2 regions of the Paenibacillus kribbensis genome follow, and region 1 is predicted to be linked to the other one. Evidence: riboswitches for the same ligand, from Rfam matches in the RefSeq annotation. Region 1 holds a riboswitch; the other holds the start of a gene.
What was found. A riboswitch is a leader RNA that binds a small molecule or an ion and turns the genes downstream of it on or off. The one in region 1 is predicted to bind thiamine pyrophosphate.

Region 2: another riboswitch for thiamine pyrophosphate. It lies ahead of thiC (phosphomethylpyrimidine synthase ThiC); the one in region 1 lies ahead of B4V02_RS11440 (thiamine phosphate synthase).

What each region holds. Positions count from the first base shown of each region.
Region 1 covers NZ_CP020028.1:2,516,282-2,521,394, forward strand. Annotated here, with positions in the region: gene B4V02_RS11430 (hypothetical protein) at 1-446, shown strand, start outside; gene B4V02_RS11435 (ABC-F family ATP-binding cassette domain-containing protein) at 633-2,186, shown strand; TPP riboswitch at 2,281-2,389, shown strand; gene B4V02_RS11440 (thiamine phosphate synthase) at 2,722-3,315, shown strand; gene thiO (glycine oxidase ThiO) at 3,377-4,525, shown strand; gene thiS (sulfur carrier protein ThiS) at 4,522-4,725, shown strand; gene B4V02_RS11455 (thiazole synthase) at 4,728-5,113, shown strand, end outside.
Region 2 covers NZ_CP020028.1:4,820,097-4,825,209, reverse strand. Annotated here, with positions in the region: gene B4V02_RS21490 (Fe-Mn family superoxide dismutase) at 1-644, opposite strand, end outside; gene B4V02_RS21485 (alpha/beta hydrolase) at 900-1,937, opposite strand; gene B4V02_RS21480 (IclR family transcriptional regulator) at 2,235-2,978, shown strand; TPP riboswitch at 3,075-3,187, shown strand; gene thiC (phosphomethylpyrimidine synthase ThiC) at 3,369-5,113, shown strand, end outside.

The DNA.
Region 1 (5,113 bases):
GCCAAACCAGCATTTCGTTGCTGAATAATTCCGAAACGTTTGAGCAAGTACAACGTTCCACCATCGTTCATAGTGTTCAGGAAGACCTGGCCCGCCTGATTAATCTCCATAACCAAAAGGCAGCACGCAACGGCGTAGCCTATACGTTTACACTGCCGACTATTCCGCAAGAAGAGTGGTATAACACGGTAGATGATGTGGGGTTGATGGCGTTTATCCAAGGCATTCCGGTTGGTGACAGGTTTTATAATAACTATGGATTTGGTGGTGGAAGAGTCGTTAGAAAGCAAGCCATTATCGGTGGCTTAGAACCGGATACCGGAATGAAATATTTTTACAGAGATTCCTGTCCGGCACCCTTTCAGGCTAGAGAACGTTTTTCAGATGAAAAATCTGCGGCTGCTGCGGGGTACTTCGAGTTTAAATGTAATAACGGCTTACAATAATCACTCTGACGAGTGGTTTTTCTTTTTTTATAGGAAAGTCCGCATTAAAAACCTTAAAATTCGTTATTTTCAATGTTCCGATAAGGCTGCTGAATGTGCTACAATAAGGCTTTGAAAGAAAACAAATGATATATGAAATAATGACAGTCGGCATCGCCGATGACAATAAGGAGCCAAAAACAGCGTATGAGTTTATTGACTGTAGAAAATGTATCCCACAACTTTGGGGACCGCGCATTATTTAAAAATGTTTCCTTTCGATTACTTGCGGGGGAACGTGTAGGTTTAGTAGGAGCTAACGGTGTCGGTAAATCGACACTCATGAACATTTTGACCGGGAAATTGCTTAAGGATGAGGGTAAAGTGGAATGGACTCCACGTGTACGTTACGGTTATCTGGATCAGCACACCAAGCTGACACCGGGCAAAACAGTACGTGATGTATTGAAGGACGCATTTCTTCCTTTGTTGGAATTGGAAAAGGAATTAATGCAGATTACGGATAAAATGGGGGATGCTTCTCCCGAAGAGCTGGAAGTGCTGCTGGAACAGATGGGTGAAATTCAGGAGCAACTGGATATGGGGGATTTTTACCTCATTGATGTAAAGGTTGAAGAAATGGCGAACGGGCTGGGTCTCTCGGCCATCGGACTGGATCGGGATGTATCCGCGCTTAGTGGTGGACAACGGACTAAGGTGCTTCTGGCCAAGCTGCTGTTGGAAAAGCCAAACGTCCTCCTGCTGGATGAGCCAACCAACTATTTGGATGTTGAGCATATCGAATGGCTTACACGTTATTTGAAGGATTATCCTTATGCATTTATTCTTATTTCGCATGATACGGAGTTCATGAACCAGGTCGTTAATGTTATTTATCACCTTGAATTTGCCAAGATGACCCGCTATTCAGCAAATTATGAAAAGTTCCTTGAGATGGCGGATCTGAACAAAGCGCAGCATATTGATGCTTATGAGAAGCAACAGGAATATATTAAGAAACAGGAAGACTTTATTCAGCGCAACAAGGCGCGTGCATCCACATCAGGCCGGGCGAAGAGCCGTGAAAAGCAGCTTGATCGGATCGAACGTATTGATAAGCCCGAAGAAGCTGCCAAGCCAACCTTTCAATTTAAAGAAGCACGTGCGAGCGGGAAAACGGTTTTTGAGGGAATTGATTTTGAAATTGGCTATACTCATGCCCTGTTGCCTAAAATGTCCATGACGATTGAACGTGGCGAAAAAATTGCAATTGTAGGCTGCAACGGTGTCGGTAAATCAACATTGCTCAAAACTATTCTGGGAAAAATACCGCCAATTAGCGGAAAAACCTATCAAGGCGATTTCTTGCAGCCGGCTTATTTTGAGCAGGAAGTAAAAGCGGGCAAAATCACACCGATTGACGATGTGTGGAATGAGTTTCCACATTTGAACCAGCATGAAGTAAGAGCGCATTTGGCCCGTTGCGGATTGAAAAATGAGCATATCACACGTCCTCTGTCTGCGCTTAGTGGTGGTGAGCAGGCTAAAGTACGTCTGTGCAAATTGTTAATGCGGGAAAGCAACTGGGTTCTGTTTGACGAGCCTACCAATCACTTGGATGTTAAAGCAAAGGACGAGCTTAAACGTGCCCTGAAGGAATATAAAGGGACTATATTGCTCGTCTCGCACGAACCGGATTTTTACGAGGACTGGGTAACCAAAACGTGGAATGTGGAAGAGTGGTCAAGTAAAGTCAACTAGAATCAAAAAAATTCAGTTCTGTTATGCTTCACAAAAAGTGGGGGTTGCAGAATTAGAAAAATATGCTAAGCTATTTGTAGCTGATACAATATAATAGTCACACTAGGGGAGCCGCCCATGCGGCTGAGACGGAATAAATGGATTTCGGACCCTTTGCACCTGATCTGGGTTATGCCAGCGTAGGGAAGTGAGCGCCGTACAAGCAAGGTAATCGCATCATTACTTTTGTTTGTGCGTGGGACGATATACGTATACGGATTTGATTGTCCGTTCGATTATTGGACGTTCGTGAAACCACTTCCTCTGGGAAGTGGTTTTTTTGCGTTTCGTTTGGCTTTGCCTGTCGAACTTCCGTATACGGATTCACATATGTTCTCCTTTCATTATTGCTGGTACTTGTGGCTGGCTCCGTATGTTATTTCGCGATATGGAGCTGCAACGATATAGGTTCAGCTTATACGATTATTTTATAACTTTAGTTCATATTCTTAGTTCAATGTGAGGTGAAAACGAGATCGAATTACACGTGATTACGATGGAAAGTGGCTACCATGCAGATGTACCCCAACTGGCTGCTGCTATTTATCCGTATGTTCATTATGTGCACGCACGCCTGAAGCAGAAGGGTGCCTCAGAATTGCTTGCTTTGATCCGCAGCATGGTAGGGCAGGGAGTTCCTTTGCAGCAAATTGCAGTCAATGACCGTGTGGATGTAGCTTTGCTTACCTTGGCTGGAGCTGTCCAGCTACCGGCTAGTGGTTTACCTGTCAGGGATGTGAAAAGCCTGCTTCCAAAGGGGACACGCTGTGGAGTGTCAGTGCATTCCCTGGAGGAGGTGCAGATGGCCGAACGGGCTGGAGCTGACTATGTACTGTATGGTCATGTATATGAGACCCAATGTAAGCCCGGTGTTGTGCCGCGGGGTACAGCCCAGCTTAAGCGGATATGCAGCTTGTCGAACATTCCTGTGATTGCGCTCGGCGGCATACAACCGCATCATATTCCAGAGCTTTATCATGCTGGAGCAAGCGGAATTGCAGTGATGTCCGGCATATGGGAAGCTGAGTCGCCAATTGCGGCTGTGATGGAATATAGACAAATGGTAGATCAGGTAGCCCACAATCTGTAGCAGGGAACGAGAGTAGTAGAAATTCGAAAGCAGTATGGTCAGTGGAGAGGAGATATAACACATGCTAAAGATACACACAGAGGCTACAGTTATAGGACATGCTGAATGCTTGGTCATAGGTGGAGGTGTGATCGGCAGTTCCATTGCTTATCATGTGGCCAGGGAAGGGCGCAGTACGATTATGCTGGAGCGAATGATGCCGGGTGAGGGAGCCTCGGGGGCAGCGGTCGGAATGCTTGCGGCGGAGAGTGAAGAGTTCGCCGACCCTGAGTTTGAACAATTTGCTCGCACAAGTCGGGATGCATTCCCTGAGCTAGTTCGTGAGCTGGAGCGGTTGTCTGGTGTTTCAGTAGAATTTCGTACAGAAGGTTTTGTAACTCCTTTCCGTTCGGAAGCTGAGGGTGAAAAACGCTGGAAAGCTGCTAATACGCGCGAGGATAATCAGCCTGAGTGGTGGGATGCCGGGGAATTGGCCAGACGGATTCCGGGCATAGATCGTCAAGCGATTGGAGCTATATATCGATCGAAGGAGACACAACTCTTCCCCGTACAGCTGTGCCGTGCTTATACGGGAGCAGCTACAGTGTTGGGTGCAACAATAGGGTCCGGTACCCATGCAGAGCAGTTGGTCGTACAGAATGGCCGGGTTTGCGGTGTAGTGACAGATAGCGGCTTTGTTTCCTGCAACCAGGTCATTATTGCCGGAGGCTTGGAGAGCATGAATTTGCTAGAGCAAGTGGGCTTTTATTACCCGCTTTATCCGGTCAAGGGTGAAGCAGTTGCCGTCTCCTTGAAGGATCACCCTTTGGAATATACCATTTATGCCGATGATGTTTACCTTGTGCCGAAGCAGAAGAACGAGCTTTGGATAGGGGCTACGAGCCTTCCGCATCACGATGACACAGAAGTGACTGTTGCAGGTTTGGAGGGGCTACTGGCACGTGCTTCTGCATGGTTGCCGCGCGTACGCGAAGCTTCTTTTGTACGCACTTGGGCAGGCTTGCGGCCGCAGGCGGCAGCGGGACGTCCTTTCATAGGGGCTGTTCCCGGTGTGGAAGGGGTATATGCTGCAGTCGGGCATTATCGCAACGGTGTCCTGTTGAGTGATGCTACCGGACGTGCGATGGCTGCTCTGCTTAAAGGGGCTGATGCGGCTGAACTTGGAATAAGCAAAATTTCTTCTGCACGTATCAAGGAGGAAAGCTTATGAAGCTGACGATTAACGGGCAGAGCATGAACTTTTCTAACCGGATCACTCATGTGGAACAATTGCTGCATGAACTTGATTTAAAGGTGAAAACCGTTGTGGTGGAGCTGAATCGTCACATATTGACCCGTGAGGAACATGAGGAAGCGGTACTAAAGGACGGAGACAACCTGGAAATTGTACATTTTGTGGGAGGCGGTTGATTATGTTAACTATTGGAAAAGCATCTTTTACATCAAGGCTGTTGCTGGGAACAGGGAAATTTTCTGACCTGAGTATCCAATCCCAAGCTGTTGAGGCTGCTGAAAGCGAAATATTGACCTTTGCCGTGCGAAGATTAAATTTGGAGGAACGGGATAAGCAACATTTTCTGGATACGCTGGATTTGAGCAAGTATACACTTCTTCCCAATACGGCAGGAGCGACGACAGCGGAGGAGGCTGTTCGAATTGCAAAACTGGCAAGAGCCTCAGGTCTGTGCGATATGATTAAGGTGGAGGTCATTGGCGATGGCAAGACGTTGTTGCCTGATCCCTTTGAAACGCTGAAAGCAAGCGAAAAGCTGCTGGACGAAGGCTTTATCGTGCTGCC
Region 2 (5,113 bases), 2.3 Mb from region 1:
TGTCGCTCTCGAAACGTATCCTCAGGGTAGTGCTCACCCTCTACTGCCACATGATACAATCCGGCAGCCCGTTCGATGGAGCCAGGCTCTTGAAAGGGGGTGGTCGAGATCAGGAAATATTGGCTTTCATGGGCCGCGTGCAGCACAATTCCGGCGGATCTGGGCTGCTGTCGTAATGCAAGACTGTGCTCGCCCAGCAGGCCAAGCTGGCGAACATATTCCTGTGACTGACGGTTTGCAGTTTGCAGCAATCCGTCCAGCCGGCGATGCAGATCTTGCGAGACAGTCTCTGGCAATGACACCTTTCCAGATGACGACGCCTCACCCCATTCCCTCGGCTGTCCTGAATATTCAGCCAGTTCGTGTGTGTGTGCTTCTGGAGCAGCCGATTTCTGCGCTTCTGGGTCCTGCCACGCCTGAGTTGCCGGATCGAGGGCGCTCCGCTGCTCTTCAAGCAGTTCTACAGCAGCCCGTTCGGTCTGTTCAAATACGGTTCGCCAATCATCGAGCAGCTGCACATATGCAGGCTCAAGTCCCTCGGTAGCGGACTTAATCACTTCCACATGCCAACTTTCCTGCTGCTTCCAATGCCGGATTTCCTCCAGCACGCGCAAGGGCAGAAAAGATCCATAAGTACTCAGCATTGTTCTTTTACCTCCCGTATCCCACTATGGCTACCCGGGTTGGAGAAAGAATCTGCCCCGGATGCATACGTACCCAGTATATTCGCCGTCTCGTCGGGAATATGTCTACAAACTCTCTCCATCAGATACACATGTCATACAGAATGATAAATTGCCATTAGGACGCAAAAAAAGAAGCCTGACTTGACACGAGTTAAATGTCCATAATCGGGCTTCCTCAAGCTGTGGATAATATAGCTTAAAAAATTCATTGTATTACTTCGCAGTCGTTTGCTTATTCGCACTAGCGATAGTTTTTTTGTCCTCCAGCTCCTGTACGCTGCTCAAAAACGTCGATACCCGCCGCAAGTATTCACGCGGATGCTCTCTGAAAATCAGCTCATGCAGTCCGTTTTTGACAATCCACACGCTGGAAAGCGGATTGGTCTGATTGGCAGCAAGCTTTTCCGCAATGGGATAAGGCGCTTTTTCATCCTGTGTACCATGCACAAACATGATCGGGAACGGATAGTTTTCCTTTTTGACCTCCTGATATGGAATCTGATGCAGGCTGGTGCCGTTCAAAACTGGAAACAGCAATTCCAGAATTTCCAAAGACGGATGGCGTGGCAAATCAATTTGATTATGAATGTTATGGTACAGTGTATCCGGCTCCAGCAGGAAGGTGCTGTCCAAAATCATCGCGTCCACATCCTTGGTTTGCAAACCTGCCTGCAGGGCGGTTCCTGCCCCCATCGAGAAGCCCCATACGATAATCTCCGACGAGCCGCGTTGCTTCGCAAGCTGGATCGCCCCTAGAAGCTGCTGGGATTCCGCTTTCCCTCCGGTCGCGACCGCCTTGCTGTTTTGGGACGCGAAACCGTAGTCAAACATAACCACATTAAAGTTCAGACTATGGGCATAATGCGCCAGATCATACATGGGAATCCAGCTTTCTTCGCGGTTGGCCCCATATCCATGGCTGAAAATAATCGTTTTCCGCGATTGATCCGCCGGGATATACCAGCCTTGCACCATGCGGCTGCCGTCCTTGGCGGGGAAGCTGACTTCCTCATAGGCCATTCCCTTCGCCTGCATCGGGTTGGAGTACAGCGGTGCTACCGTCGGATTGGTGAGAACCCATGCAATGTAGGCGTGCAGAGCGATAAAACAAAACAACAGAAAAAATACGACCGATAGCAGCAGCGCAATCACAATGTGCTTGAACCGCAGCATACGGGGATTAATCAGTGGGATGGACGGCTCCTGAACAGCGGTTTGTAGCTGAGAACTGCGCTGGGATGTCGAAATCATGTAAGAGCCTCCTTATAAAAAATTGAACTTCATGCTATGGAATTTAGGTACAAATTCACTTGAAAATGATAGTGTATGTCCACTTGATACCTATTATCGTATGATGGTGATTATCCAAAGTCAACGCCTGCACCGGAAAAGTAAAAATGATGCAAAGAATTGTCGATGTTTGTTCTTTTTCTGTAATATAGCTGTCACAAAAACATCGGTTTACAGTAGCCGCGAGTATTCTATATAATTTATGTAACCATGTTTCATGGTGTGAAACGAAAATGGATACAAGGGGAGCGGTTCACGATGGAAGACCGTAAATTAACCGTTCGCGCTGTGGAGCGTGCACTTGATATATTGCTGTGTTTTACCGCAGACTCGGATCTTGGTCTGACGGAGATTGCCTCCAAAATTGGACTACATAAAAGCACGGTTCACCGGCTGCTGACAACGCTTGAGGATCGTGGCTTTGTCGTTCGAAATTCCGCAACCGAAAAATACCGGCTCGGCTTCCGCATATGGGAGCTGTCTACCCATTTGTCACAAAGCGACGAGCCGGCAGTGCTGCTGCAGCCTGCGATGGAAGGGTTGCGTGACCGTCTGGGTGAGACGGTCAGCTTATACTTGCGGGACGGCAGCATGCGTATTCGCATTCAGGCCGTTCAGAGCAACCAGCCCATCCGCCGCGTTGCGCCTGTGGGTGCGCGTATGCCGCTGGCTGTGGGGGCTTCCAGCAAGGTGCTGGCGGCCTTTATGCCGCCACAGGAGCTGGAAACCCTGCTAAGGGGGGATGAATGGCCGTCCTCGGTAGACCCGGAGGTCTATAAAGCACAGCTGCAGGACATTCGTGAGAAGGGGTATGCAACCAGCTATGAAGAACGGGAGCCAGGTGCAGCCGCTGTGGCAGCGCCTGTGGTGAACCGGAAGGGACAGGTCGCTGCGGCCTTGTCTGTATCCGGTCCGGTCAGCCGACTTGCACCTGAGACGCTGCATGATTTTGCCCCGATTTTGATCGAAGCTGCGAAGGAAATGGGGCTTATGCTCCCGTAACAGGACCAGAGAAGGGTTGCCAAAGCAATAATTTTAAAGTAATCTGATGAGGATGGCGGGATGTCTGTTATCGCCGCCTCATGCAAATTGAAGTATCACAGTTACTGGGGGAGCCTGTAATGCCGGGCTGAGATGGAATCGTGCAAGATTCCGGACCCTTTGCACCTGATCTGGATCATACCAGCGTAGGGAAGTAATCGGCCATTGAAATGTATACGTAGCTGCTGCCTAAGAAGGCGCATGGAATATATTATTCTGTGTGTGTACTTTTGGATAGCTCTTCGTTAGATTAGCCGGTTCCCTGGGGAACCGGCTTTTTTGCATAGATCAGCCACCCTGGGAATGGTTCCGGATCGGTGTGTCATTTCATCGAAACGGGAGGAACGAACAATGAAACCGACGGAAACAGAAGAAACTGAAGTGAAGACAAGTGCAGAGCAAGCTGACGGAGTAAAACCCTTTCCGGGGAGCCGCAAGGTGTATATTCAAGGCTCGCGGCCGGATATTGCCGTGCCAGAGCGTGAAATCGCTCTGCACCCCACACATACGCCGGAGGGCACCGAGCATCATGAGCCCTTGCGTGTGTACGACACGAGCGGTCCGATGACTGACGAAGCCTATCAGGTGGACATCCGCCGCGGGCTGCCCCCGTTGCGGAGGGCCTGGGTGCTGGAACGGGGCGATGCCGAAGCTTATGAGGGACGCACGGTTAAGCCGGAGGATAATGGGCTGAAGCCCGGTTCCAAACGGGAAGCGGTGGAATTTCCCGGCGTGACCCATCGTCCGCTTCGTGCCTTACAAGGGCGCACGGTGACGCAAATGCACTATGCTCGCAAGGGAATCATTACGCCCGAGATGGAGTTTGCGGCCATTCGCGAAGGGGTGGAGCCCGAGTTTGTGCGACAGGAGCTGGCGGCGGGACGGGCGATTTTGCCTTCCAACATCAATCACCCGGAAAGTGAGCCGATGGTCATTGGGCGTCATTTTCACGTGAAGATCAATGCGAACATTGGTAATTCTGCGGTCACGTCCTCCATTGAGGAGGAAGTGGAGAAGATGACCTGGGCTGTGCGCTGGGGCTCGGATACGGTCATGGACCTGTCCACAGGCCGTAATATCCATACGACGCGTGAATGGATCATCCGGAATTCCCCTGTGCCGATTGGAACCGTACCGCTGTATCAAGCGCTTGAAAAGGTGAACGGCCAAGCTGAGGCACTGACGTGGGAGATGTATCGCGATACCCTGATTGAGCAGGCGGAGCAGGGTGTGGACTATTTTACAATTCATGCGGGCGTGCTTCTGCGCTATATCCCGATGACGGCGAACAGAATGACGGGAATTGTCTCCCGGGGCGGGTCGATTATGGCGGCCTGGTGCCTTGCGCACCATCAGGAGAACTTTTTGTACACGCATTTTGAAGAAATATGCGAAATCATGAAAGCTTACGATGTAGCCTTTTCCCTCGGGGATGGGCTGCGTCCGGGCAGCATCTATGATGCGAATGATGAAGCACAGTTTGCAGAACTGGAAACGCTGGGTGAGCTAACGCAAATCGCGTGGAAGCATGACGTCCAGGTCATGATCGAAGGTCCGGGGCATGTTCCGATGCACAAAATCAAGGAGAATGTGGATTTACAAATGGAAATTTGCCAGGAAGCTCCTTTTTATACTTTGGGACCGCTCACGACGGATATTGCGCCTGGCTACGATCATATTACCTCAGCCATCGGAGCAGCCATGATCGGTTGGTTCGGGACGTCCATGCTATGTTATGTTACGCCGAAGGAGCATTTGGGCCTGCCGAACAAGGATGATGTTCGTGAAGGAGTCATTACCTACAAAATTGCGGCACATGCTGCTGATCTGGCGAAAGGCCATCCACGGGCACAGCAACGGGATGATGCCTTATCCAAGGCGCGCTTTGAGTTCCGCTGGCGCGACCAGTTTAATCTTTCCCTCGATCCCGAGCGGGCCTTATCCTACCATGATGAGACGCTGCCGGCAGAGGGGGCCAAGGAAGCCCATTTTTGCTCGATGTGCGGTCCCAAATTCTGCAGCATGCGCATTACGCAGGACATTCGCGCCTATGCGGCTGACAAGGGACTGAATACAGAAGAGGCTGTAGCTGCCGG